DNA from 4 places in the Bacillus inaquosorum genome. Region 4 is predicted to be linked to each of the others. Evidence: riboswitches for the same ligand, from Rfam matches in the RefSeq annotation. Region 4 holds a riboswitch; each other region holds the start of a gene.

Evidence for each region. Region 4 has a riboswitch for thiamine pyrophosphate ahead of M1M80_RS07390 (YkoF family thiamine-binding protein). Riboswitches for the same ligand answer to the same signal wherever they lie in the genome.
Region 1: it holds a riboswitch for thiamine pyrophosphate, as region 4 does, so the genes downstream of both, M1M80_RS08495 (acetylornithine deacetylase) here and M1M80_RS07390 (YkoF family thiamine-binding protein) in region 4, are expected to answer to the same signal.
Region 2: it holds a riboswitch for thiamine pyrophosphate, as region 4 does, so the genes downstream of both, thiC (phosphomethylpyrimidine synthase ThiC) here and M1M80_RS07390 (YkoF family thiamine-binding protein) in region 4, are expected to answer to the same signal.
Region 3: it holds a riboswitch for thiamine pyrophosphate, as region 4 does, so the genes downstream of both, tenA (thiaminase II) here and M1M80_RS07390 (YkoF family thiamine-binding protein) in region 4, are expected to answer to the same signal.

What each region holds. Positions count from the first base shown of each region.
Region 1 covers NZ_CP096592.1:1,713,592-1,719,501, reverse strand. Annotated here, with positions in the region: gene pgeF (peptidoglycan editing factor PgeF) at 1-440, opposite strand, end outside; gene M1M80_RS08500 (YlmC/YmxH family sporulation protein) at 604-849, opposite strand; gene M1M80_RS08495 (acetylornithine deacetylase) at 932-2,212, opposite strand; TPP riboswitch at 2,299-2,400, opposite strand; gene M1M80_RS08490 (ABC transporter ATP-binding protein) at 2,413-3,207, opposite strand; gene sigG (RNA polymerase sporulation sigma factor SigG) at 3,360-4,142, opposite strand; gene sigE (RNA polymerase sporulation sigma factor SigE) at 4,282-5,001, opposite strand; gene spoIIGA (sigma-E processing peptidase SpoIIGA) at 5,064-5,910, opposite strand, start outside.
Region 2 covers NZ_CP096592.1:1,068,140-1,074,049, forward strand. Annotated here, with positions in the region: gene M1M80_RS05050 (class I SAM-dependent methyltransferase) at 1-491, shown strand, start outside; gene spo0M (sporulation control protein Spo0M) at 1,387-2,163, opposite strand; gene M1M80_RS05060 (hypothetical protein) at 2,303-2,506, shown strand; gene M1M80_RS05065 (spore coat protein) at 2,560-2,823, opposite strand; gene M1M80_RS05070 (Type 1 glutamine amidotransferase-like domain-containing protein) at 2,938-3,630, shown strand; TPP riboswitch at 3,699-3,806, shown strand; gene thiC (phosphomethylpyrimidine synthase ThiC) at 3,939-5,711, shown strand; partial or broken gene M1M80_RS05080 (FbpB family small basic protein) at 5,844-5,910, shown strand, end outside.
Region 3 covers NZ_CP096592.1:1,353,934-1,359,843, forward strand. Annotated here, with positions in the region: gene prpE (bis(5'-nucleosyl)-tetraphosphatase PrpE) at 1-278, opposite strand, end outside; gene M1M80_RS06535 (monovalent cation:proton antiporter family protein) at 510-2,354, shown strand; TPP riboswitch at 2,416-2,524, shown strand; gene tenA (thiaminase II) at 2,606-3,313, shown strand; gene tenI (thiazole tautomerase TenI) at 3,291-3,908, shown strand; gene thiO (glycine oxidase ThiO) at 3,892-5,001, shown strand; gene thiS (sulfur carrier protein ThiS) at 5,001-5,201, shown strand; gene thiG (thiazole synthase) at 5,198-5,910, shown strand, end outside.
Region 4 covers NZ_CP096592.1:1,498,927-1,504,836, reverse strand. Annotated here, with positions in the region: gene ykoH (two-component system sensor histidine kinase YkoH) at 1-1,336, opposite strand, end outside; gene ykoG (two-component system response regulator YkoG) at 1,340-2,026, opposite strand; TPP riboswitch at 2,128-2,239, shown strand; gene M1M80_RS07390 (YkoF family thiamine-binding protein) at 2,336-2,938, shown strand; gene M1M80_RS07385 (ECF transporter S component) at 2,940-3,539, shown strand; gene M1M80_RS07380 (ABC transporter ATP-binding protein) at 3,526-5,169, shown strand; gene thiX (HMP/thiamine ABC transporter permease ThiX) at 5,144-5,908, shown strand.

The DNA.
Region 1 (5,910 bases), 210 kb from region 4:
ACCCCGACAAGCGATTTAACCGGATCATAAAAGAAAAGAGGCACACAATCAGCAAAGCATAATGCCAAAACCACATTCTTTTCATTTGTGTAGAGCCCGTCCGTTGCTTTTAAAGCCGTGTGATACTCACGGGCGCCTTTTCCCCTATCCCTCTGCGTCACTTTCTGAACGCGATTATCATGTGTCTGATCAGCAAATACCCAAGACTGCAAATCAATATTAAACATATCGGCAATATATTCACGATTTTTAACTACATCTGCATCTTTGTCATGAACGTGCAATCCTGTATTTAACGATTCAAAAGGCTTTTGGCTGACACCGCCGTTTTTCGTAGTAAATCCGGCAATGACTTCTCTGTTGTTTTGATTCGTTTGTGTCCAGTCTTGTATCATGAGTGTCGAGGGTGTGGTAAGACTGAATGGGTGATATGTATTCATGATGATCCAACCTTTCGACAAACATTTAAAAAAGCGGAATTTCCCACTTATTTTACCACATCTTTCTGCATTCGTTGAGCGCCGATTTGCATATTTCTAAATGAAATGTGCCGGAAGAAATCAAGACTTCCGGCATTTGCCAATCCGCGGCAGACAAAGCAGGTTATGCATGCGGTTCACTTAATCGGACCAAGATCACGTCTTCCCCGATTTTTACTATATTTCGCCATGGAATGACCAATTCCTCTTCTTTTCCAAAAAAACCGAGAACCTTCCCATTTCCTCCCAGTATGATCGCTTGAATTTTTCCAGTGGTCACATTGATATCTATATCACCAATGCTCCCCAGCTTTTTTCCGTTTGAGACATTGACGACATCCTTCACCTGAAATTCAGAAATGCTGATCATCCCATCACGTCCTTTTTCCGTCCTTTTTTCCAGTATATGAACGGGCGGGCTGAACCTTGTCAGCAAGAAGAAATTTTCATGATCACTGTTCTTTTTTACGGCTGCACCAGCTGATGATAAAATCGAGCATGATTTTTGTATAATCTACCAGCTGCTCAATCGATACCTCCTCGTTTACGGAGTGTGCATTGTGCAGATCGCCAGGACCGTATATCACGCATGGAATGCCGGCATTATACAGCCATCCCCCGTCTGTAACGGATTGAGAAACGTCCATAACCGGGCGCTCCCGTTTCACTTTCTCATGAGACACAGTAAGCGCTGAGACGCCTGGGTGGCCAGGATCAACTTCCAGTGCCGGAAAAATTTCTCCTCTGTCTTCAATCATAGATGAGCCTCCCCACTTAAAAACAGGGCGGTTTTCCCTAAGCCAAACATCACTGTCACTCAGCCGATTGATGTAATCTTCTATTTCCGCTGCCACTTGGTCATGGGTTTCATTCGGGTAAAAATGCACTGTGATCCACAGCCGGCACTCGTCCGCTATAAAAGCCGCATGTCTGCCGCCTTCAATGACAGCCGGGTTAATCGTATTTGTGCCTGGTTTAAAGCCGGGATAACTTTTCATAATGGACCAGTGGCGCTCAAGTTCACCGAGCCCCGCAATGATTTTTGCCATTTTTTCAATTGCGCTTGCCCCGAATGTTCCTCCGCCTGCATGAATCATATTCCGCCTCGTCCCATCATGAAACGTTTGACTGCTTTTGATTTCGATCCAGCCTGTAATGACACCGCCTTGACCTTGAATATGCATATCGCTCGTATCTGCGACAACTGCAAAATCAGCACGATAGCCCCTCTTACAGCACTCAAGCGTACCGGCTTCTCCAACTTCCTCCCCGATAACCGATTGCAGAATCAAATCACCGGGAAGTTCAATGCCGGCTTCACGAATCAATTTGACCGCAAACAGCACACACGCCATTCCGCCTTTCATATCAGAAGCACCCCGTCCGATTAAGAAACCGTTTTTTTCAATTGGATGAAACGGAGCATGCTCCCAATCCTCATCCTCTTTTACCTCTGCCACATCTACATGACCATTGATGATCAAGCTATGATAGTCTGCTGCATCTGTTCCCTTTAGCAGGCCTACAACATTGGGATCTCCCGGGTACACGTCCCATTTGTCGATCGAGAATCCCATTTCATTTAAAAACCGAGCAATCCATGACTGAATGCCGTCTGTATTTCTTGCAGGCGGTGCAGGTGTTTGATAAGAAATCAGCGTTTTTGCCAGCTGAATAAGCTCCTCCTTTTGATCTTCCACCTTTTTTAACAGAGAGTCTATTTGTTGATTCAATGTGATCCGCTCCTATTCTTAAAAATCAAAAAGCCGTTTCAAATGTTATGAAACGGCTTAGTAAAAACAAACAGAGTCCTATGTACTCCGCTATTTCACCGCTTCCCTCCGCTGGCATGATCCAGATCAGGTCAAAAGGGTTGAGACAATGTCTCTCTCAGCTTCGCAAAGCACCCCTAGGATGAATCTATATGTGTTTGTCAGGCATTCGTTATCGGCTCGGCTCTTGTTAAAAACGGCCGATCCTGATTCCATAATACATGGATTGGCGTATCAAAAAAAGCGGAAAGTATGTGATCAGTGAGCATTTCCTTTATTTCTCCTGAGCTAAAGACCTCTCCCTGTTTTAACAAAAGGGCTTTGTCAAAGACCGGTAAAATTTCTTCCGCATGATGTGTCACATAAAGGATCGATGGCGCTTTTTCTTTGTTTGCAATATATGTAATCGTGTCTAACAGCTTTTCCCGGGCAATAAAATCCAGCCCTGTGACCGGTTCGTCCAATATCAGCAGCTCCGGATCGGCCATTAGCGCTCTTGCAATCAAGGCTCTTTGTTTTTCTCCTTGAGAAAGGGTTTCATAGCGTCGGTCGGCATATTCTATTGCACCCAAATCCTCTAACAAACCAATCGCTTTTTCCCTGATTTCCGCACTTGGCGTTTCATATAATCCTATCGAAGCGTAAGCTCCGCTCAACGCAATCTCAAAGGCTGAATCTGCCGGATACAATTTTTGCTGAAGACCCGCTGAGACGAGGCCAATTTTCCGTCTGAGCTTCTCCCCAAGCTCGGTTTTACCAAATTCATGGCCAAGCACCTGCATCTCGCCTGATGTTGGAAAGTAATATGAGCAAAGCATATTTAACAGCGCTGTCTTTCCGGCACCATTTAATCCGTAAAGCACCCAATTTTCCTTTTCCTCCACCTTCCAATGAATATCCCTCAGTATCCATTTTCCATTTCGTTTTAGTGAGACATTGTCAAGCTGCAAAATCATCGTGGTCCTCCTCTAAACTTCTATTATAATTGTTTTAATTTTCATAAAACTCTGTACGGACTAGGATACCTTATTTTTTCCAAAACGTAAACAACCCGCAATCAATAGAAAAGCCTTTAAAACAAAAATTGTTTTAAAGGCTTTTCATGTCATTATTGATGAATATTCTTATTCATTTGTTTGATAGCTGCTTTTTCAAGCCTGGACACCTGCGCTTGGGAAATCCCGATTTCCTCGGCTACTTCCATTTGTGTTTTCCCTTGGAAGAAGCGCTTTCTCAAAATCATTTTTTCCCTATCATTCAGCCTTCTCATGCCCTCTTTTAAAGCCAGCTCTTCAATCCATTGTGAATCTGTATTGCGCTCATCACTGATTTGGTCCATAACATAGATCGGGTCTCCGCCGTCGTTATAGATCGGTTCAAATAGAGAAACCGGATCCTGGATGGCATCAAGCGCAAATACAATTTCTTCATGCGGTACTTCAAGAACTTTTGCGATGTCTTCTGCAGTCGGCTCCTTGCTTGTCTCACTGATTAACCGCTCTCTTACCTGAAGCGCCTTGTAAGCGATGTCCCGAAGCGATCTTGAAACACGGATCGGGTTATTATCGCGTAAATACCTGCGGATCTCTCCGATAATCATAGGTACAGCGTATGTTGAAAACTTAACATTGTGGCTTAGGTCAAAATTATCAATGGATTTCATTAGTCCGATGCAGCCGACCTGAAATAAGTCATCAACATACTCCCCTCTGTTATTAAATCTTTGAATGACACTTAAGACAAGACGCAAGTTCCCGTTTACAAGCTTTTCTCTGGCTGAATCATCGCCTTCATCCTGCAGCTGCCTAAACAGCTTTCTCATCTCTTCATTCTTGAGTACTGGTAATTTGGAGGTATCCACCCCGCAGATTTCGACTTTATTCCTAGACACTTTTTTCCCTCCCTACAGGAGCTGCTGTACAACGTTAAGTATCTCCTTGGGTGGGAAAAATATGCACTGCACTCAGACCGAAAAACAGTCGAAATCAGGAAATCCCTGTAAAATCAAGGGGTTATAACCATAAAAAATTTTACACCATTTTGTTGAACTCTTTTCTCAATCTTTTTATAATTCTTTTCTCAAGACGCGAAATATAGGACTGAGAAATCCCCATCATATCCGCTACATCCTTTTGGGTCTTTTCTTCTTCGCCGACAAGCCCAAACCGCAGCTCCATGATTTGCTTTTCTCTCTCATTGAGCTGTTCAAGCGCTTTTTTTAAGAGTTTTTTATCTACGTTGGCTTCTATATCTTTTGTGATGATGTCATCGTCAGTGCCGAGTACGTCAGAAAGCAAAAGCTCATTGCCATCCCAATCAATATTAAGCGGCTCATCAAAGGAAACCTCTGAACGAATTTTATTGTTTCTTCTTAAATACATGAGGATTTCATTTTCTATACACCGTGAGGCATAGGTCGCCAGCTTGATTTTCTTTTCTGGATTGAATGTATTCACAGCTTTAATTAATCCGATGGTGCCGATGCTGATTAAATCCTCTATATTAATTCCTGTATTTTCAAATTTCCGTGCGATATAGACGACCAGACGCAGATTGCGTTCAATCAAAATGGCGCGAGCCGCCTGATCACCGTTTGGGAGCTTCATTAACAGAACCTGCTCCTCATCTTTAGATAATGGCGGCGGCAGGGCTTCACTCCCGCCTATGTAATAGACTTCATCACTTTTCAATCCAAGTTTCATCAGCAGCTTATACCAGAGGTGCGTCAGTCGCAATTTCAGTTTTTTCATCTTCCTCTCCCTTCTAAATGTCACGTCGTTTGAGTATGATAAGTAACGGACATTTGCGAACATTATGAAACGTGTTTGATGGCCTTGCCCGAAAGCATTTTCGGATGAATAATCGCGTCAAACTCTCCATCTGCCGATAGCTTTGTTGTACTGATGCCGATTAAGCATTTATCCGCAGAAATCATTTCTTCTTTTGTCATTATCGTTACGTGATCCGGTTTAATGCATAATAAAAATTGATTTTGCTGCCCTACCCCCCTGTATGGAATCAGCCTCATTTTATCTAAAAAACGAAATGAATCATCGAGCTGTTCAATTGCTTCCAATGGGTCTGTGTTTCGAATGATCATCGTTTCAGCCGCTCCGAAAATCGGCTCCAGTTTATCAATGTAAATAATCATAACCGGCGTTTTTGTAAGAGGATCGTACAGCTGATTACCGGAATCAATCAACCCTCTGACATGAAGCGTTTGACCGCCCAAATCCGCCTGTACGCTGACTCGTTCCTCATATTGAATGTTTTTTGTTTCAATGTCGTCAATTCTTCTCTTAGAAAAAAACCATAACGCTGGAAAGCCAGCAACAATAAACAACCAGCTGATTGGGTCTCCAAACCCGGTTTGATTGGTGATCATGACACCGTTTCGAACAACAGAATGTGACTGCAGCAAAGAATGAGCTCCGATAATTCCTCCCCCCATTAAAAAAGTGGCAAAATAAAAGGAAAACAAATTTTGAAAGAAATAACGAAATCTTTTAAATCCAAATGTCACCATCACAATCACAACTGAAAAAGCCAGCTTCCCGGCCGGATGTTCAACGATCGGCGAAAAAGGAGTAAACATCAAAAGGACAATACTTGAACCGATGAACGCTCCGCCTATCAGTCTTCTTTTTTTCACATGACGT
Region 2 (5,910 bases), 430 kb from region 4:
ACAACACATTTGATTTTGCAATTTCACGTTTGGTATTGGAGCATTTGCCAGATCCTACAAAAGCTATTAAGGAAATATACCGAATCTTGAAGCCGGGTGGAAAAGTAATCTTGGTTGATAATGATTTTGAGATGCATATTATGACCTACCCGCATGTTTCAGGCTTAAGAGAGTTATATGATGCCTACTGTCAAGCTAGGTTTGCCGAAGGGGGCAATCCAAAAATTGGGCGTGAGTTGCCGCAAATTCTAAAAGATGGGGGATTTACTAATGTCCAATTTGATATTGTCAATGCTCATAGTACAATATTAGGAGATGAGATGTTTTTCCAATCCGAAGGTGTTGGAATCCCATACAAGCTGGTACAGGATGGTTTTTTATCAAGCAAAGACCTAGGGAAGATATCGGTTAGCTGGAGAAAGATGGTGCAGGATAAGCATCATGCGATTGTCCGACAATTGTGCCTAGCTGTCGGTGAAAAAACTGTATAAACGCTAGTTCAAAATGCTTTTTAAGGATCTAGATAGACATATGTAAATAAACCAAAGCGTAACCCGTATACTGAACCTTGAAGCAGGGTGTTTTAATCTCTTTATATCAATTACAGTCCCTATGATTTTTGGGGCAATCGCTGCTTAAATCGCAAAGAATGGCGGCGGTGGTTCACTGTCACGGGGGGATTGTGACTGTGAACCAAGTGCTTCAAAATGTTAATTAATAATGATACTACATAAAATGTTGTAATTTTTAACATGAATTAAAAAGTTAACATCGTGAAAAAGGTCTGTTAAAGAAGAATAAGGAAACTTTTTTGTAAGTAGTTAAAAACCCATTTCTAATTAGAAGTGCTCTATGTAAAGGTCAATTTTAGAAATAACTATACAGCGTTAAGTAGAAGGTGATCTCTGTATAAGACAGGGATCATCTTTTTTTATACCATTGCATCTATAGTCATTGTAATGCGTCACATGTCACTTCACTTCACTTCTCTTTTTACTACTGGTAAGCTGCTTTCCATCGGTTCCTAGAACCTCCATCTTTTTCTTTCCTATCAACTCTAATTACTTGTTCTTCAAAAATTTGCGCCGGGAATTTCCCTTTCTCTTTTTCTGAATGAATAATCGTTTAAATGTATCTCTATAAGTGATGCCTTATAGGTGTACCTGACTTTATATAAGGATTAGCTCGAATAATTTGTATATCTTCATCGCCAAATAAATGTTTACTCATTGTTTCTCATCTCCTCACTTACTGAATCCCCCCATTAAACACAAAAGTACCCCATAGGATAGACTTTTTCTAAATTGTCTACTTATAGGGTATATTTTAATTAAGAAGTGGGTTTTATTTTTGTAGCTAAGGTAGTGTGTATGACCCCTGTATTGTTTACTCAGCGTATTGGTCTAAAATCTCTTCTAACACCTCTTCAAGCCCTTCTGCATCCTCAAGCTCTGATTGGCTGAAGCGGACGCGTACGAGCTGTTCTCCGTCATTATACATCTCTTCCAGCCATCCTCGCAGTCCTCTTGCTCTGCGGTCGACTTCGAAAATAATGTCTAAACCGTCTTCGTCTAAAAGGAAAATAAGCTCTAATTCATCAAGCATCTGACGATAGTAGCCTGATGTCGGAATGAACTCAAATTCTTGAACGAACGGAAGGCGGCGCTGGAAGTAAGGTGCTTGTTCGCAGTCTGCTTCGTTAAGGCGGAAGCCCAGGTTTTCGATTGCTTTCAGCACACTTTCGATCCAAGGGTGCGCTTCAACGAAAATTCGATCGTGATCTGATTTGTCAATACCGCCTTGAATGTCAAGGTCTGTCACCACGGCGACCTCTACTTTCCCTACAGTGATTGGTGTATCCAGTGGGAGAATGAATGAGAACGGAAATTGATGCTGTTCTCCAGGCTGAATGGTAAATGAACCAGTGACCCGGAAAGAATGAATTGTAGCGTATTTCCGGTGCTCTTCATCGTCTTTTACAATGACGTACCGTGTATTAAGCTGTAAGTCAATATAGCGGATATCCTGAGCGATTTTTCCGCCATTGACATGTACAGTACCCCGCACTTCCTCTCCAGGATAATATGCGTCTTTCTCTAAAATCGTATCTACTTTTGCAGCACCGATTCCGGCACTTGCCGCAAGCTTCTTAAAAAATGACATGTTAAATCTTCCCCTTTTTCTTTTTCTCAACAGGTATACGTAAGAAGGAGGAAAAAAGATTCATTTGTTTCATACTTTTTTCCTATTATTCGTCCGGCCTAGGGACAGACTAAGAATAATATTGAAAGCAAAGGAGCGGATTGAAATGAATAAAGAAAGTATGGTTGCTGATGAATTACACAGAATGTTTTTGGCTGGTGAACTGCAAATCACGGTAGAAGAGGATATAAACAATATATCTGAACGGCTGAGAAACGGCGATCTCAGTTTAGACCGCTTGAGCGGAGAAGATACGTTTATAAAAGAAACGGTAAACGAGGCTTTAAGAAGAGTGGAGCAATAAAAGGAAGAGACGGTCTCTCGTAAATGAGAGACCGTCTTTTTTATATGACTTTGTTACAGTTCTCTGCAAGATAAAAGCGAATCGATTTGCAATTGTTTATCCAGGATCAAGCCTTTTTCCATCAGGAGTTCAGAAAGTTCTCCATGCAGATAAACAGCTGCATCTAATTGATCACGCAATGCTCTTCGGAGGTGAGGGTTCGAGGTTTCTGTCATCGCGACAGTGTAATTGTTAATGCTTGTTTTTATTGTTATTAAGAAATTAAGTACAAATGCAGGTATGTCTTTGGCGTTTATCGGGTTAGAGACATTGTTCAATGGCAATCCACTTCCTTATTTTCTAGTTCCCGTGATAAGAAAGTATTTGGCTTGCTATCTTGTTTTTATACAAAATGCTATAATGAATAACAAATTTTGTCAGGCGGTGAGATGATGAAACAGATTATTGCGATGGGCGGCGGGGGTTTTTCGATGGAGCCGAAAAATTTGTCCCTCGATCAATATATCATCAATCAATCAGACCGGAAGTCGCCTCGCGTTTGTTTTTTGCCGACGGCGAGTGGTGATTCCCAAAACTATGTTCAGCGGTTTTATGATGCATTTCAAACACTGGATTGTGTGCCGTCTCATTTATCCTTATTTAAGCCGCCGTCAACAGATTTAATTTCTTTTGTTATGGAAAAGGACATAATTTATGTCGGCGGGGGAAATACGAGGAATATGCTTGTGCTGTGGAAAGAGTGGGGGCTGGATCTTATTCTCAGGGAAGCATGGAAGAACGGTGTGATTTTAGCTGGTTTAAGTGCAGGTGCGATCTGCTGGTTTGAAGAAGGGGTGACAGATTCAGCCGGACCGCTGACAAGCATGAAAAGTTTAGGTTTGTTGCAAGGGAGCTTTTGTCCTCATTATGACGGTGAAAAGGATCGGAGACCGATATACCACCAGCTGATATCTAACGAATTCTTGTGCGATGGCTATGCGGCGGACGACGGAGCAGCTCTCCATTTCATAAATGATCAGCTGTTTCAGACAGTGAGTTCAAGACCGGGTGCAAGGGCATATCGGGTGATGATGGGTGATCATGAAATATCTGAAACGCCGCTGTCGGTCAACTATTTGGGATGAATTAGCTGAATATTTTCTATATTCCTCTTTTTTTTCGATTGGTTTTATGTTAAGATGAGTCCGAAATTAATAGTTACTGGGGGTGCCCGCTTTCGGGCTGAGAGAGAAGGTAAGCTTCTTAACCCTTTGGACCTGATCTGGTTCGTACCAGCGTGGGGAAGTAGAGGAATTGTTTTTATTATTGTCTTGCTGGGCAATAATATGTTTCTTTCTGACTGTAACCGGGTTCATTCATTTGAATCCGGTTTTTTGTGCTGGTTATGGGCTTGATTTTGTCCTTTCAAACGAAGAGAGGGGAAGGATAAGTAATGCAAAACAATTCAGTGCAGCAAGCCAACATTTCCATTATGTCGAGTTTTTCGGGGAGCAAGAAAGTGTATGTGGAAGGTTCTTCTTCGGACATCCAAGTGCCGATGAGGGAAATCGCATTGAGTCCGACGACAGGGTCGTTCGGCGAAGAGGAAAACGCGCCTGTGCGTGTCTATGATACAAGCGGACCGTATACCGACCCTGATGTGACCATTAATATTCAAGAAGGGTTAAAGCCGCTCCGCCAAAAATGGATCACGGAGCGCAGCGATGTTGAACAATATGAAGGACGAGCTATAAAACCAGAAGATAACGGTTATAAAAAAGCAAATCCAAACGTAAGCTACCCAGGACTAAAGCGGAACCCGCTGCGGGCGAAAGCGGGTCAAAATGTCACACAAATGCATTATGCCAAAAAAGGGATCATTACACCAGAGATGGAGTTTATCGCAATACGCGAGCATGTGTCTCCCGAATTTGTCAGAGATGAGGTAGCCAGCGGCCGGGCGATCATTCCTTCAAATATTAATCACCCTGAAAGCGAACCGATGATTATCGGCCGGAATTTTCATGTGAAGATTAATGCGAATATCGGGAATTCAGCGGTTACGTCATCAATTGAAGAAGAAGTGGAAAAAATGACCTGGGCCATTCGCTGGGGAGCGGATACGATGATGGATCTTTCCACCGGAAAAGACATTCATACGACGCGTGAATGGATTATCCGCAATTGCCCTGTGCCTGTTGGAACTGTTCCGATTTATCAGGCGCTTGAAAAGGTAAACGGCGTAGCGGAGGATTTAACGTGGGAGATTTATCGTGATACGCTGATCGAGCAGGCAGAGCAGGGAGTGGATTATTTTACGATACACGCTGGTGTTTTGCTTCGGTATGTGCCGCTGACTGCCAAACGGACAACTGGAATCGTGTCACGCGGGGGAGCGATTATGGCGCAGTGGTGTCTGGCTCATCATCAGGAAAGCTTTCTGTATACTCATTTTGAAGAAATCTGTGAAATCATGAAAACGTATGATATTGCTTTTTCTCTTGGGGATGGTCTGCGTCCCGGATCAATCGCTGATGCCAATGACGAAGCGCAGTTTGCTGAATTAGAGACGCTTGGAGAGCTGACACAAATTGCCTGGAAGCATGATGTTCAGGTAATGATTGAGGGACCGGGGCATGTGCCGATGCATAAAATCAAAGAGAACGTCGATAAACAAATGGACATTTGCAAAGAAGCGCCTTTTTACACATTGGGGCCTCTGACGACAGATATTGCACCGGGCTATGACCATATTACTTCAGCGATCGGAGCGGCGATGATCGGCTGGTATGGGACAGCAATGCTTTGTTATGTAACGCCGAAGGAGCATTTGGGGCTGCCAAATCGTGATGATGTTCGTGAAGGAGTCATTACATATAAAATTGCTGCGCACGCGGCAGACCTTGCAAAAGGGCATCCCGGAGCGCAAATACGGGATGATGCGTTATCGAAAGCCCGCTTTGAATTCCGCTGGCGAGACCAGTTTAATCTATCTCTTGATCCGGAAAGAGCGCTTGAATATCATGATGAAACCCTGCCGGCTGAAGGAGCAAAAACCGCTCATTTCTGTTCAATGTGCGGACCGAAGTTTTGCAGCATGAGAATTTCTCAGGATATTCGGGATTATGCGAAGGATAAAGAGATTAGTGAATGGGATGCGATTCAAGAGGGGATGAAAGAAAAAGCCGAAGAATTTGTGAATCAAGGCAGCCAGCTGTATAAATAATAGATTGACAGGCGAAATGGAATACGTTTTAATATAGCTAATATACATTTCCAGCATTTGCTGATCGGAACACCGAAGGCTCTTATCTTTTAGATAAGGGCCTTTTTTGTATGAAAAAAGGAGGGAACAGTGATGGGAATCAAAAAAGAGAAGGGGAGAAAGCGATTCAAGAAGCGAAAAACATACGGAAATCAGATTT
Region 3 (5,910 bases), 140 kb from region 4:
TGCATTACTTTCACCGGATTTCCTTTTAAGTAGCGGTACAGTTTATTGCAATGATTTCCCGGGACATAACGCACAGCGCCTTTTTCGTAAGCGCCGGCTACAAAGCGGATCACCTCTATCGATTTGGGCCCTCTGTCAGTCAAATCTCCGGCAAAAACAAGCACCCTGCCTTCCTCGTGGACAGGTACTCCATTTTTAATTGTATAGCCAAGCTTTTGGATTAATTCAGTCATTTCGTCATAGCAGCCATGAATATCGCTGATTATATCGTAAGCCATGCGGTATCCTCCTTGCCGATTGTTTTATTTATTATGAAGCAAAGTGCTGTGAGTCATCACAAGCTTTTATGTGCAAATTATAGAAGAATCATTTTCTAAACAGGATTAAGACCTTATTACTTTATTTTTTGTCTTGACCCTTGTTAAAATCGCGTTATGTTTTTTAAAAATGAGGTTCTGTTCTTTGATTGAGAACTGGCATAACCCTGATCTAAAAAGGAGGTTTTGATTATGGCGCATACATCTGTCGCATCTTTAGTTGTTGTACTTATCGTTGCATTTTTGACACCCATCCTTTTGCATCGATTTAAACTCAGCATCCCGGTTGTTGTTGCTGAAATCATTATGGGGCTGATTATTGGAAAAAGCGGTCTTAATTTAGTTGTGGAGGGTGATACATGGCTCCAGACGCTCTCTATGCTCGGATTTATCTTTTTAATGTTTTTAAGCGGGCTTGAAATTGATTTTTCATCGTTTGAGAAAGGAAAGAAAAAGCAGCTCCTGCCGAACGGAAAGGAAGCGCCTAATACGTTTGCTGCGGCATCTATAATTTTTGCCGGTATTTTTATTTTATCATTGCTGCTGTCCTATGGGTTCGTCTTGGCAGGATTTATCCAAAATGCTTTTTTAATGACGCTTATTATTTCAACGATTTCTTTGGGCGTTGTCGTTCCAACGTTGAAAGAAGAACGGATCATGAATTCAAATATCGGGCAGATTATTTTGCTCGTTGCTGTTATTGCGGATTTGGCCACGATGATTCTTCTTGCTGTTTTTTCTTCTTTATACGGAGAGGACAGCGGAAACATGTGGCTCCTGATGATCCTATTCGCAGCCGGAGTGGTGCTTTACTTTTTCGGCCGGGTCTTTAAACATCGCTCTTTTGTTCAGACCATGTCAAAAGGGACGATCCAGATCGGAACGCGTGCCATTTTTACGTTAATTATCGTACTCGTTGCCCTGTCTGAATCACTAGGGGCAGAAAATATTCTCGGCGCTTTCTTAGCGGGGGTTCTTGTTTCCCTTCTTTCACCAAACAAAGAACTTGTTCAGCAACTGGATTCATTCGGTTACGGGTTCTTAATACCGATTTTCTTTGTGATGGTCGGCGTGAAGCTGGATATTTGGACTCTTTTCCAAGATCGAACCATTTTAATCATGATTCCGCTCCTGCTGTTGGCGCTGTTAATAAGCAAAATCATTCCTGTCATGTACTTGAAGAAGTGGTATGATAATCGAACAGTTTTGGCGTCTGGTTTCCTGCTGACATCAACCCTTTCGCTCGTGATTGCCGCTGCGACAATCGGCCAGCAGCTTCACGTGATCAGCGCAAATATGTCAGGAGCACTGATTTTAGTAGCAGTTATTGCCAGTATTTTTACGCCGATCTGTTTTAAAAAATTGTACAAACGGGAGGAGCAGCCGGAGGAGAAAAAGACGATTGCGTTTATCGGCGCCAACCAAATGACTCTGCCTGTTACACTTGAATTGCCAGAGAACGAGTATGACGTGCGTGTTGTGCACGTCTACCAAGAGAATGCAGAGGAAAAGCTGTCAGAATCAGTGTTTACGGTTGAAACGATTTCTGATTATGAGCCTGAAACCCTAGACTCACTCGGTATTTTTGATGCGGATATTCTTGTTGTTGCGACAGGGAATGAAGACATGAATGCCGACATTGCATTACTTGCAAAAGAAAAAGGCACAGAAAGAGTCATTGCCAGCGTCGGATCACCCGAGAATGAAGCAGCTTTGAAGGAGCAGGAGATCAGCATCTTTTCTATTCTGTTGTCGACAAAAACGCTGCTTCGCGCGCTGATAGAAGCGCCTGGCGTCATGAAGCTGCTCACGAACCAGGAGTCTTCGCTGTATCAAATTAATATGGAAAACAGCAAATACGACGGTGTCATTTTGCGGGAATTCCCTTTAACAGGCGACGTCATCTTTGTCAGGATTTTCAGAGGTGTGGACAGCATCGTTCCTCATGGGGATACAAGGCTGAAACTGGGAGACCGCTTAATTGTCACCGGATCTCGGGCGTACGTAACGGATCTTAAGAAAACATTGGAAGGTTAAACCTTGACCAAATAGGGATTCGTGTTAATATAGAGGTGCAGAACAATTCAATATGTATTCGTATAACCACTAGGGGTGTCCTTCATAAGGGCTGAGATAAAAGTGTGACTTTTAGACCCTCATAACTTGAACAGGTTCAGACCTGCGTAGGGAAGTGGAGCGGTATTTGTGTTATTTTACTATGCCAATTCCAAACCACTTTTCCTTGCGGGAAAGTGGTTTTTTTATTTTTCAGACAGGGGGAATGACGTGTGAAGTTTTCAGAAGAATGCCGCAGTGCAGCCGCAGAATGGTGGGAGGGGAGCTTTGTCCATCCGTTCGTTCAGGGAATCGGTGACGGAACGCTTCCGATTGACCGTTTTAAATACTACGTGCTTCAGGATTCATATTATTTAACGCATTTTGCGAAGGTGCAATCGTTCGGCGCCGCTTATGCGAAGGACCTTTATACAACGGGACGGATGGCAAGCCACGCCCAAGGTACATATGAGGCGGAAATGGCGCTTCATCGCGAATTTGCGGAGCTGTTGGAAATCAGTGAAGAAGAGCGTAAGGCGTTTAAGCCGTCTCCTACGGCGTACTCTTATACATCCCATATGTACCGTTCGGTTTTGAGCGGGAATTTTGCTGAGATATTAGCGGCCCTGCTGCCATGCTACTGGCTGTATTACGAGGTTGGCGAGAAATTGCTGACATGTGATCCGGGGCATCCGATTTATCAGAAGTGGATCAGCACATACGGCGGTGACTGGTTCAAACAGCAGGTTGAAGAGCAAATCAATCGCTTTGATGAGCTGGCGGAAAACAGCACGGAGGAAGTGCGTGCCAAAATGAAAGAGAATTTTGTTATTTCCAGCTTCTATGAATATCAATTTTGGGGAATGGCCTATCGAAAAGAAGGCTGGTCCGACCGCGGCATAAAAGAGGTGGAGGAATTTGGAGCTTCACGCCATAACTGATGACTGCAAGCCGGTTGAAGAGTTAGCAAGAGCAATTATAGCTATTCAGAATGAAGTTGATTATATTCACATTCGGGAACGGTCAAAATCGGCCGCCGACATTTTGAAACTGCTCGGGCTTATGTCCGAAGGCGGTGTTGATAAGAGAAAACTGGTCATGAACGGGCGGGTGGATATTGCGCTTTTTTCTACGATTCATCGCGTGCAGCTGCCAAGCAGCAGCTTTTCACCAAAGCAGGTCAGAGCCAGATTTCCTCACCTTCATATCGGACGGTCCGTGCATTCACTGGAGGAAGCGGTTCAAGCAGAAAAGGAAGACGCAGACTACGTGTTGTTCGGCCATGTGTTTGAAACAGATTGCAAAAAGGGTCTTGAAGGCAGAGGTGTGTCTTTGCTGTCAGATATTAAACAGCGGATTTCCATCCCGGTTATTGCCATCGGCGGTATGACGCCAGACAGATTAAGAGACGTAAAACTAGCAGGAGCAGACGGCATCGCTGTCATGTCGGGAATTTTTTCTGATGCTGACCCTTTGGAAGCTGCTAGACGATATTCCCGCAAGCTAAAGGAGATGCGCTATGAAAAGGCATTATGATGCAGTTGTCATTGGAGGCGGAATTATCGGTTCCGCTATTGCTTATCATTTGGCAAAGGAAAACAAAAGCACCGCATTGTTTGAAAGCGGAACAATGGGCAGCAGAACGACAAGTGCCGCTGCCGGGATGCTGGGCGCCCATGCTGAGTGCGAGGAACGTGACGCGTTTTTTGACTTCGCCATGCACAGCCAGCGTCTGTATAAAGGCCTTGGTGAGGAGCTTTATACATTATCCGGTATTGATATCAGGCAGCATAACGGTGGTATGTTTAAGCTTGCGTTTTCTGAAGAAGACGTGCTGCGGCTGAGGAAGATGGATGACTTGGATTCAGTCAGCTGGCATACAAAAGAAGAGGTGTTAGAAAAAGAGCCGTATACGTCTGGTGACATTTTCGGGGCATCCTTGATTCAGGATGATGTGCATGTTGAGCCTTATTTTGTTTGCAAGGCATATGCGAAAGCAGCGAAAGCGCTTGGTACAGAGATTTTTGAACATACTCCTGTTCTGCATGTTGAACGTGACGGTGAAGCTCTGTCCATCGAGACGCCGGGTGGTAACGTATGGGCGGATCATGTCGCGGTTGCCAGCGGGGTGTGGAGCGGAATGTTTTTTAAACAGCTCGGGCTGAATCATTCATTTTTCCCTGTAAAAGGGGAATGCCTGTCTGTTTGGAATGATGATATACCGCTGACAAAAACACTTTACCATGACCATTGCTATATCGTACCGAGAAAAAGCGGCAGACTGGTTGTCGGCGCGACGATGAAGCCGGGTGACTGGAGTGAAACACCGGATCTTGGCGGCCTGGAATCTGTTATGAAAAAAGCAAAAACGATGATGCCGGCTATTCAGAATATGAAGGTGGATCGTTTTTGGGCGGGACTGCGGCCGGGAACAAAGGATGGGAAACCGTACATCGGCAGACACCCTGAGGACAGCCGTATTTTATTTGCGGCGGGCCATTTCAGAAATGGGATTCTGCTTGCTCCAGCAACGGGCGCTTTGATTGGTGATCTCATCATGAATAAAGAGGTCAATCAAGACTGGCTGCACGCATTCCGAATTGATCGCAAGGAGGCGGTTCAGATATGATGCTACAGCTGAACGGTAAAGACGTGAAGTGGGAAAAAGACACAGGTACAATTCAAGACCTGCTGGCGTCTTATCAGCTTGATAATAAAATCGTAATCGTTGAAAGAAATAAAGAAATTATAGGCAAAGAACATTATCACGAGGTAGAGCTTTGTGATCGCGATGTCATCGAAATTGTCCATTTTGTAGGAGGCGGATGAGCATGTTAACAATTGGCGGGAAATCATTTCAATCAAGGTTGCTGCTGGGCACGGGGAAATACCCATCGTTTGAAATCCAAAAGGAAGCGGTGGCTGTTTCCGAGTCTGATATTTTAACATTTGCTGTGCGGAGAATGAACATCTTTGAAGCGTCTCAGCCTAATTTTCTGGAACAGCTTGATTTATCCAAATATACGCTTCTGCCGAATACAGCAGGCGCCAGTACCGCTGAAGAAGCGGTCCGGATTGCAAGGCTGGCAAAAGCGTCAGGTCTTTGTGACATGATTAAAGTCGAAGTCATCGGATGCAGCCGTTCCTTGCTGCCTGATCCTGTAGAGACATTAAAAGCGTCTGAACAGCTTCTAGAAGAAGGCTTTATTGTGCTCCCGTACACATCAGATGATGTTGTGCTGGCAAGAAAACTCGAAGAGCTCGGTGTTCATGCTATCATGCCGGGTGCATCACCGATCGGATCGGGCCAAGGAATCTTAAATCCTTTGAATTTGTCATTTATTATTGAACAGGCAAAAGTGCCGGTCATCGTGGATGCCGGAATCGGATCGCCGAAAGATGCGGCATACGCAATGGAGCTTGGTGCGGACGGCGTACTCCTCAATACGGCTGTATCAGGCGCGAATGATCCTGTGAAAATGGCTCGTGCCATGAAGCTCGCGGTGGAAGCAGGACGCCTGTCTTATGAAGCGGGCCG
Region 4 (5,910 bases):
ATTGCATGGTGACAGCTGTTCCTTGGTCCGGCTTGCTTTTGACAGACAGCTCAATGCCGTGCTCATCGGCGATTTGCTTGGCAATGGAAAGGCCTAAACCCGTCCCGCCTGTTTTTCTGTTTCGTGCCTCATCCGCCCGGTAGAACCGTTCGAACAAGTGCGGGATATGCTCCTCAGGTATTCCGATGCCTTCATCCCTTACTGACAGAAACGGCCGTCCATTCCTCGTTCCGGCTGTCATTACAATGGCTTTTTCACTATACTTTATGGCATTATCGAGCAAAATGGTCAGCAGCTGCTTGATGCGTTCTTCATCAGCTGTTACAAGCAGGCTCTCCCTATCTGTTACAAGCAAAATCTCACGGTGATAGACGGGCTGGAGCGTTTGCATAACGGCGCGTGACACTTCAATCAGATCGATTGTTTTCACGTCAAGCTCAAGTCCTTTATGGCTTTTGGCAAGCGCCAGCAGCTGGTTGGTCAGTTTTTTCATATGCACCGCTTCTGAATGAATGGCTTCAATCGATTCCTCAAGCACTTCCGGCTTTTTTGCCCCCCACCGCTTCATTAGGCTGCTGTAGCTTTCTATAATCGTGAGCGGGGTTTTCAATTCATGTGAAGCGTCTTGAACGAATTGCTGCTGTTTATCGTAGTGCTCTTTCAGCATCATCGCCATCTCATTAAATGTCAGCCCCATCTGATATAACTCGTCGTGCGACTGTCCTTCCAAGGAAATCGTTTTGAATGCTTTCTCCCGCTGTATATCTTTCATTGTCATCATTAATCGTCTGATCGGATTAATGATACGGCGGGCGAGCAAGCTGCCGGCAAAAAAAGAAGCGATACAGACAGCAGCACTTGCAGCGATTAAGATGATTTTCAAAAGAAACAGACTCTCCTCTGTGTTCTCGAGCCTTTCAACCAGCTGAAGAGATACCACTTGCCCATCGGTCCAAATAACCGGAACAGCGGCTTCAGCAAACAGTTTGCCGTCATGTTTCCTTACATCTGCCGTTTCCCCGCTGTGAAATGAAAGAGGAAAATCTTTAAACTCTTTTTCTTTTGTAATGGTCATGACGGCTTTTTGATCACCATTCACTACACGGACCATGCCGTTTGCCGGAAGATAGGCCTGCAGCATGTCCTGCAAAGCCACTCCTTCTGTTTCAGCAGCATGCAGCGCTTCAGCAATGTTATCCGTCTCATCTGCAAGCCGGGCTGCATCCTTTGATGTCAGCGCGGATGAAAAAATGAGATAGACTGCGGTATGGACCAAAATTAATAAAACCAGCAGCGATATTGATGTGTACAGATGAATCTTGGTCTTCAGCTTCATCGTTTACCCCTTAATGGCATAGCCGACCCCGCGAACAGTATGGATCAGCTGTTTTTCGTAAGGATAGTCCAGTTTTTTTCTGATGTATCTTATGTACACGTCCACGACATTTGTATCACCAATGTAATCAAATCCCCATACCGAGTTTAAAATCTGCTCCCGTGTCAGCACTTGCTGCGGATGTTTCAGCATATAGACGAGCAAATCAAATTCCCGCGGCGTTAATTCCACCTCTTTGTTTCCCCGTCTCACTTCACGGGTTTTTTCGTTCACCCGCAAGTCGTCATATGTAAGAAAGGTGCCGATATCTTCTGTTTTTGGTCCATTTTGGCGCAGCGCCGCCCTGATTCTCGCAAGCAATTCCTCAATTTCAAACGGCTTTGTGACATAGTCGTTCGCACCGATGTCCAGCCCTGTTACCTTATCAGGAATACTGTCGCGCGCCGTTAATAAAATGACAGGTGTCTGCTGATCCGTTTTTCTCAAGCGGCGGAGTACCTCCAGGCCGCTAAGCCCCGGAAGCATGACATCAAGAAGCACCAAAGAATACCCGCCTTCCGCGGCCGCATTCAGCCCTTCTGTGCCATCTTGTTTGATGATGACGCTGTATCCTTCATATTCCAATTCAAGCTGAAGCACCCTGGCGATTTTTTCTTCATCTTCCACAATTAATATGTGCCCTTTTTCCAAAATCGATCATCCTCTCCTGTCCAAATATGAAAAAAATGATTTCATTGTTTACAAAATGATTCTTATCATCTATTATGATGTCAAAATAAAAAATTGTATACGGAAAGCACTAGGGGTGCTGTTTTGGCTGAGATAAAGCGCGCAAAAACGCGCTTTGATCCCTTATGACCCGATCTGGATAATACCAGCGTGGGGAAGTGCAGGTTGACCGAATGGTGTATTTTTTTGTGCGCTTAATCGATCTATGACTGCATATTCCCTTAGGATATGCAGTTTTTTATTTTACCAAAAAAACAGGAGGTCGGAGAAATGGATCATATTTGCGGTACAAGCAGAATCGCTGGTTTTCGCTTCTCTTTATACCCGATGACAGATGATTTTATCAGTGTGATCAAGTCTGCGCTGAAAAAAACCGACACATCTAAGGTTTGGACGAAAACCGACCATATCAGCACAGTCTTGCGCGGATCGATTGATCATGTATTCGATGCTGCCAAAGCCATTTATCTTTATGCGGCGAACAGCGAAAAACACATCGTCATGAACGGCACGTTTTCCATCGGGTGCCCGGGCGATACCCAAGGAGATACATATCTTTCCGCAGACGGCAAGCGTGTCAATGAAGATGCTGTCGGAAGCCTGAACGCGGAAGCACCATGCCAATTTGCGCTTTACCCGATGAATGAGCCGGATTATATGGGTTTGATCATCGAAGCTGTCGACATTGCGAAAGCAGAAGGCACCTTCGTACAGGGAGCCCATTACGCGAGCGAGCTTGACGGGGACGCGCATGACGTATTCAGAACACTGGAAGCCGTTTTCCGCATGGCTGAACAGCAAACAAACCACGTAACCATGACTGTGAATGTCTCGGCTAACAGTCCATCAAGAAAAAACAGAAAGCAGGGATAAAATGAAAAGCTGGAAAGTAAAAGAAATTGTCATCATGTCCGTTATCAGTATCGTTTTTGCCGTTGTTTATTTATTATTCACGCATTTTGGAAACGTACTTGCCGGTATGTTCGGTCCAATCGCTTATGAACCGATTTACGGCATTTGGTTTATCGTTTCTGTCATCGCCGCGTACATTATTCGAAAACCGGGTGCGGCGCTTGTTTCTGAAATCATTGCCGCTCTCGTTGAATGCCTGCTGGGAAATCCATCTGGCCCAATGGTCATCGTCATCGGCATTGTTCAAGGTCTCGGGGCTGAAGCTGTATTTCTCGCGACACGCTGGAAAGCATACTCTCTGCCTGTACTTTTGCTGGCAGGAATGGGATCTTCAGTAGCCAGCTTTATCTATGATCTCTTTGTTTCTGGCTATGCAGCGTATTCACCTGGTTATCTTCTCATTTCGCTTGTCATCCGTCTGATTTCCGGCGCGCTTCTTGCGGGGCTCCTCGGAAAAGCTGTCAGCGACTCTCTCGCTTATACGGGTGTGTTAAACGGAATGGCACTCGGAAAGGAACTGAAAAAGAAACGAAAACAGGTATCAGACAATGCAAGCCTTTGATGAGCTCCTAACGGTTGACCAGCTCAGCTTCACTTATGAAGAAGACGAGAAACCGGTTTTTCAAAACATTTCGTTTGAGCTTCAAAAAGGAGAATGCGCTTTATTACTAGGGCCGAGCGGGTGCGGAAAAAGCTCGCTCGCCCTATGTTTAAACGGTCTTTACCCGGAGGCTTGCGACGGCATACAGTCCGGACATGTTTTTTTATGTCAGAAGCCGGTCACAGACCCTGAAACCTCCGAAACGATTGCTCAGCATGTCGGAGTCGTTTTTCAAGATCCTGATCAGCAGTTTTGCATGCTGACGGTGGAGGACGAAATCGCTTTCGGGCTGGAAAATCTGCAGATTCCGAAAAAAGAGATGACAGAAAAAATTGATGCGGTTTTAGAAAAATTACGCATTACTTCTTTAAAAGAAAAAACGATATCCACTCTGTCAGGAGGACAAAAGCAGAAAGTCGCTCTCGCCTGTATTTTGGCGATGGAGCCTGAGCTTATTATGTTGGATGAGCCAACTTCTCTGTTAGATCCTTATTCAGCGCGGGAATTCGTTCACATGATGAAAGACCTTCAGAGGGAAAAAGGCTTCAGCCTCCTCGTCATTGAGCACCAGCTTGATGAATGGGCGCCTTGGATTGAGAGGACAATTGTGCTGGACAAAGCAGGAAAAAAAGCGCTGGACGGCCGGACAGAAGATCTATTTCAGCACGAAGCGGAGACCCTAAAGGAACTAGGCATCGCGATTCCAAAAGTGTGCGGCCTGCAGGAAAAACTCAGTATGCCGTTTACTCTATCAAAAGAAACGCTGTTTAAAGAACCTTTTCCTGCCGGGCATGCTGAAAAGAAGAAAGCTCCTTCTGGGGAAAGTGTGCTGGAAGTCAGCAGCCTTTCATTCGCAAGAGGGCAGCAGACGATTTTCAAAGACATCAGCTTTTCATTGCGCGAAGGCTCTTTAACGGCGCTTGTCGGCCCGAACGGCACCGGAAAATCGACGCTCTTATCCGTCCTCGCCCGTCTGATGAAGCCGAAAAGCGGAAAGATTCTTCTATATGATAAGCCGCTGCAATCGTATAAAGAAAATGAACTGCGAAAACGAATGGGATTTGTTTTTCAAAACCCGGAGCATCAGTTTGTCACCGATACAGTATATGACGAGCTGCTGTTCGGCCAGAAAGCAGATGCTGAAACCGAGAAAAAAGCGCAGCACCTGCTGCATCGTTTCGGTCTTGCACATTTAGCTGATCATCATCCGTTTGCAATCAGCCAAGGACAAAAACGGCGCCTGAGCGTCGCTACCATGCTCATGCATGACGTAAAGGTTTTATTATTAGACGAACCAACCTTTGGCCAGGACGCCCGCACGGCGGCTGAATGCATGGATATGATTCAGCGTATCAAGGCAGAAGGAACCGCTGTCCTTATGATTACACACGATATGGAGCTAGTCTCTTCGTATGCCGACAGCGTGCTTGTGCTTCACGATACGGGCCTGGCCTTTGACGGATCTCCAGCGCAGTTATTTTCTCAGGAAACAAGGCTTGTCAAAAACGCAAAGCTTACCCTTCCCCTTCTATATGAATGGATGGCATATCAAGAGGAGGTGCGTGATGATGCAGCCGTTACATCTCATTAATCCGACAGTGAAAGCAGCGGCGGTTTTTTGCTGTGTTGTCATGCTGTCGTTTATTTACAATCCCTACACCCCTGCGTGTTTTTATATCATCATCGTGGCGAGTGTCCTATTAGCAGCCAGAATCCCATTGAAAAAATGGTTTTTGTTTACGATTCCGTTTTTGATTTTGGCATTCGGATGCGTATGGACAGCCGCTGTTTTTGGAAAGGTTCCGACAACCCCGGATAATTTCTTGTTTCAAGCCGGCCCTTTTTCGATCAACAGTGGCAATGTGTCTGTCGGCATCTCTCTCGGGTTTCGTATTTTATGCTTTTCCGCCTTATCGATGATGTTTGTTTTTACGACCGATCCGATTTTATTTATGCTGAGCCTTGTCCAGCAGTGCAAGCTTTCACCAAAGCTCGCATATGGCGTCATTGCAGGCTTTCGTTTTCTTCCGTTGTTAAAGGACGAGGTCCAGCTGATCCAGCAGGCTCATAAAATCAGAGGAGGAGCGGCGGAGAACGGCTTCAAAGAGAAAATCAGCGCGCTAAAGCGGTATACCATCCCGCTTTTGGCAAGTGCCATCAGAAAAGCGGAACGGACGGCGCTTGCGATGGAATCGAAAGGTTTTACAGGAAGCAGAAATCGGACATATTACCGGACGCTGACCGTAAACCGCCGCGACTGGCTGTTCTTTTGCCTCGTTCTCTTGTTATTCGCAGGATCTTTTCTCGTATCTAAATATTTTGCCTCATAAAA